2 regions of the Anaerobacillus sp. genome follow, and region 2 is predicted to be linked to the other one. Evidence: a T-box and tRNA genes for the amino acid it is inferred to sense, from the RefSeq annotation. Region 2 holds a T-box; the other holds one or more tRNA genes.

Region 1 (2,179 bases), on a different contig from region 2:
ATTTAATGCAATATAATCTTTCAATATGGCGGCGTGGCTCAGCTGGCTAGAGCGTACGGTTCATACCCGTGAGGTCGGGGGTTCGACTCCCTCCGCCGCTACCATTTTAATTTCATATATGATACGGAGGAATACCCAAGTCTGGCTGAAGGGATCGGTCTTGAAAACCGACAGGCGGGTTAAACCGCGCGGGGGTTCGAATCCCTCTTCCTCCTCCATATATACCTGGACCCGTGGTGTAGCGGTTAACATGCCTGCCTGTCACGCAGGAGATCGCCGGTTCGATCCCGGTCGGGTCCGCCATTTTAATTAATTAAATGTTCTTATAAACCGGAGGGGTAGCGAAGTGGCTAAACGCGGCGGACTGTAAATCCGCTCCTTAGGGTTCGGCGGTTCGAATCCGTCCCCCTCCACCATTTATAATTTACTGCCTTTAGGGGCATAGTTTAACGGTAGAACAGAGGTCTCCAAAACCTCCAGTGTGGGTTCGATTCCTACTGCCCCTGCCAATAAAAAAAATATGGCGGTCGTGGCGAAGTGGTGAACGCACCGGATTGTGGCTCCGGCATTCGAGGGTTCGATTCCCTTCGATCGCCCCATTTTTTTCAAAATAAAAACATTAATGGGCTATAGCCAAGCGGTAAGGCAACGGACTTTGACTCCGTCATTCTCTGGTTCGAATCCAGATAGCCCAGCCATTTTAATGCGGAAGTAGTTCAGTGGTAGAACACCACCTTGCCAAGGTGGGGGTCGCGAGTTCGAATCTCGTCTTCCGCTCCAATAAATATATAGTAATATTATATTGAGCATTTAATGCTTGGCGGCATAGCCAAGTGGTAAGGCACGGGTCTGCAAAACCCTTATCCCCCGGTTCGAATCCGGGTGCCGCCTCCAAGAGCTCATATAAGTCTTTCGTTATGCCGGGGTGGTGGAATTGGCAGACACACAGGACTTAAAATCCTGCGGTAGGTGACTATCGTGCCGGTTCAAGTCCGGCCCTCGGTACTTTAATATAATAAAATGCGCCCTTAGCTCAGCGACGAGCATTTTCATCGTCGATTAGGCTACGAGTTGTTTCGACGCAGTAAGCATCGAAGCTTGGCGAATAGAGGAAGAAAAAGGATGCTACAGAGCGAAACATCGTCCGTAAGCGTCTTGAAAAGCCTCATTGATAACACAACATGCGCCCTTAGCTCAGCTGGATAGAGTATTTGACTACGAATCAAAAGGTCGGGAGTTCGAATCTCTCAGGGCGCACCATTGCTACAACGTCGAGTAAGCTTCTAAGCAGCAATGCGACGAGGACCTACTGGACCGCAGGAGCAAACTGTTAATACTGTTCGGGAAGTGGCTCAGCTTGGTAGAGCACCTGGTTTGGGACCAGGGGGTCGCAGGTTCAAATCCTGTCTTCCCGACCATTTATTTTAAAGATGCGGGTGTAGTTTAGTGGTAAAACCTCAGCCTTCCAAGCTGATGTTGTGAGTTCGATTCTCATCACCCGCTCCAAACCTACTGCCCCGAATTGTCATCATCGCTGGTTTGCGACGAGGACCAACGGACCGCAGGAGCACACTACTATATATCACAATATAAACTAAGTTAGTTGATATTGCGACGAGCAAACGAAGTGGCGCAGGAGCACAATACCGAATAGTACGACTTAATTCATGTTATATGTAATGCGACGAGCATGTGAAATGACTACTATAGGGAAAATAATATTTTACTAATTGTATGGGCCTATAGCTCAGCTGGTTAGAGCGCACGCCTGATAAGCGTGAGGTCGGTGGTTCGAGTCCACTTAGGCCCACCATACTAATTCATATTCCACAGTAGCTCAGTGGTAGAGCTATCGGCTGTTAACCGATCGGTCGTAGGTTCGAGTCCTACCTGTGGAGCCATTTTTTAATTGGGGAAGTACTCAAGAGGCTGAAGAGGCGCCCCTGCTAAGGGTGTAGGTCGTGTGAGCGGCGCGAGGGTTCAAATCCCTCCTTCTCCGCCAGTTGCAACATAAATAAATGGCCCGTTGGTCAAGCGGTTAAGACACCGCCCTTTCACGGCGGTAACACGGGTTCGAATCCCGTACGGGTCACCAAGTATTTTAATAGGTTTATTTGTAGAAAAAAACAAGATATTCCTTGAATTAACGTCGAGTTGTTTCGACGCTTATGCTTCATAG
Region 2 (2,179 bases):
TGGCGTTGTCGTTGATCTGTTTGGGATGCAGGCGTTATTTTATGGGTTAATAGTTATCTTTTTGATCAGCTTTTTAAGTACGTATCTGTATGATCGTCACTTACAAGAAACTGTCGTAGAAAAACAAGTTCATGCAAGTTAAGGGATAGAGGCTGTCTTAAAGTAGTGTATCGTCACCTCGTTTACTTAAATGATTGTAAACAGCGTTTGGATCTAAGAGAACTGATACTATGGCGAAGAGTTTCTTTCTGTGAAAAAAATTTCGGGCGAGTTCTTGAGCAAACCTCTTATACATGAACTGGCGAAAGCAGTCGGCCGATATCTTCATTCAGGATTGAGCTCGGATCATGCATGTTTTTTGTGCTAATTTTTTATTGAATGCATAGAATAGAATATTATTTTTTTGACAACAATGTGAAATAAGCTCTTGACTTTTATTCGACATATTCATACAATACAAATTATGAGTTAACAAACCTACATGTTAAAAACAATGATGAGGAGTAGTAATGGAACCTCGTGTCTTAGAGAATTGACGGTTGGTGCAAGTCAATCATCGAGATCCGTGAACTCGCCTATAAGTTGCAAGGGTGAACGTATAAGTAGCTCTTGTCGTCCGGCCGCGTTAAGGTGTCTAATAAGTGAGTGTATCCAACACTAAATTGGGTGGTACCGCGGGAATAATTATGTTATTAACCTCTCGTCCCTAACGTTAACGTTAGTGGTGGGAGGTTTTTTATGTTGTTTTCAAAGTTTTACATAAGAAGTTCATCATTACATTAAATCCGTCACAGTTAGAATATTTGGTTCTAAACTAGGATCTTAAGTTGCGGTCAAACCATATGATGAATTTCATTAGAAAAAGAAAAAATAAGGAGGTTGTTTACATGTCTTTTTCACATCAAGAAATTGAGAAAAAGTGGCAAAAGTATTGGGAAGAGAACAAAACGTTTAAAACGGAGGAAGATAATTCGAAAGAAAAGTTTTATGCTCTTGATATGTTTCCTTTTCCGTCAGGGGCAGGTCTTCATGTTGGTCACCCAGAAGGTTATACAGCAACAGACATTCTTTCAAGAATGAAACGTATGCAAGGCTATAATGTCCTTCACCCAATGGGCTGGGATGCATTTGGCTTACCTGCAGAGCAATATGCGCTTGATACAGGAAATGATCCTGCTGAATTTACTTACAAAAATATTGACACGTTCCGTCGCCAGATTAAGTCGCTAGGATTTTCTTATGATTGGGATCGTGAAGTAAATACAATAGATCCAGACTATTATAAATGGACCCAATGGATTTTCTTAAAGCTATACGAAAAGGGCCTTGCTTATATTGATGAAGTTGCTGTTAACTGGTGTCCCGCGCTTGGCACCGTTCTTGCTAATGAAGAAGTGATCGATGGCAAGAGTGAGCGTGGTGGTCACCCGGTGGAACGCCGCCCAATGAAACAATGGATGTTGAAAATCACTGCTTATGCTGATCGACTATTAGATGATTTAGATGAGCTTGATTGGTCAGAGAGCATTAAAGACATGCAACGTAATTGGATTGGCCGTTCTGAAGGAGCAGAGATTCATTTTGACATTGATGCTCATGAGACATCGTTTACCGTTTTTACAACCCGTCCAGATACTTTATTTGGAGCAACGTATGCCGTTTTAGCTCCTGAACATAAGTTAGTGAAGTCAATTGTTACTGAAGAACAAAAAGAAGCTGTTGAAGCTTATCAAAAGCAAATCTCAATGAAGAGTGATCTTGAGCGCACTGAGCTTTCTAAAGAGAAAACAGGTGTTTTTACTGGAGCCTATGCGATTAATCCAGCAAATGGAGCAAAGCTACCGATTTGGATTGCTGACTATGTATTAGTGACATATGGAACTGGTGCGATCATGGCAGTACCTGCACATGATGAGCGTGACTACGAATTTGCTCGGACGTTTGAGTTACCAATCACTGAAGTTGTCTCTGGCGGAAATATTGAAGAAGCAGCTTACACAGGTGATGGTACGTTAGTGAATTCCGACTTCCTTGACGGCTTAACAAAAAAAGACGCAATCGCAAAAATGATTGCTTGGTTAGAAGAACAACAAAAAGGTAACGGTAAAGTCACATTCCGATTACGTGATTGGCTATTTAGTCGCCAACGCTATTGGGGTGAACCAATTCCAATCATCCA

Evidence for each region. The T-box of region 2 lies ahead of leuS (leucine--tRNA ligase). A T-box ahead of a tRNA ligase gene usually reads a tRNA of that ligase, here a tRNA-Leu.
Region 1: it has a tRNA-Leu gene. The T-box ahead of leuS (leucine--tRNA ligase) is inferred to sense a tRNA for this amino acid. The anticodon was not compared.

Annotation. Positions count from the first base shown of each region.
Region 1 covers NZ_JBKBWN010000012.1:130,639-132,817, reverse strand. Annotated here, with positions in the region: tRNA gene ACK4M9_RS16545 (tRNA-Met) at 28-104, shown strand; tRNA gene ACK4M9_RS16540 (tRNA-Ser) at 126-218, shown strand; tRNA gene ACK4M9_RS16535 (tRNA-Asp) at 228-303, shown strand; tRNA gene ACK4M9_RS16530 (tRNA-Tyr) at 333-416, shown strand; tRNA gene ACK4M9_RS16525 (tRNA-Trp) at 436-509, shown strand; tRNA gene ACK4M9_RS16520 (tRNA-His) at 524-599, shown strand; tRNA gene ACK4M9_RS16515 (tRNA-Gln) at 624-698, shown strand; tRNA gene ACK4M9_RS16510 (tRNA-Gly) at 706-780, shown strand; tRNA gene ACK4M9_RS16505 (tRNA-Cys) at 820-894, shown strand; tRNA gene ACK4M9_RS16500 (tRNA-Leu) at 920-1,005, shown strand; tRNA gene ACK4M9_RS16495 (tRNA-Arg) at 1,184-1,260, shown strand; tRNA gene ACK4M9_RS16490 (tRNA-Pro) at 1,342-1,418, shown strand; tRNA gene ACK4M9_RS16485 (tRNA-Gly) at 1,433-1,506, shown strand; tRNA gene ACK4M9_RS16480 (tRNA-Ile) at 1,737-1,813, shown strand; tRNA gene ACK4M9_RS16475 (tRNA-Asn) at 1,827-1,901, shown strand; tRNA gene ACK4M9_RS16470 (tRNA-Ser) at 1,912-2,002, shown strand; tRNA gene ACK4M9_RS16465 (tRNA-Glu) at 2,021-2,095, shown strand.
Region 2 covers NZ_JBKBWN010000004.1:193,594-195,772, forward strand. Annotated here, with positions in the region: gene ACK4M9_RS07005 (MDR family MFS transporter) at 1-142, shown strand, start outside; T-box leader at 485-711, shown strand; gene leuS (leucine--tRNA ligase) at 888-2,179, shown strand, end outside.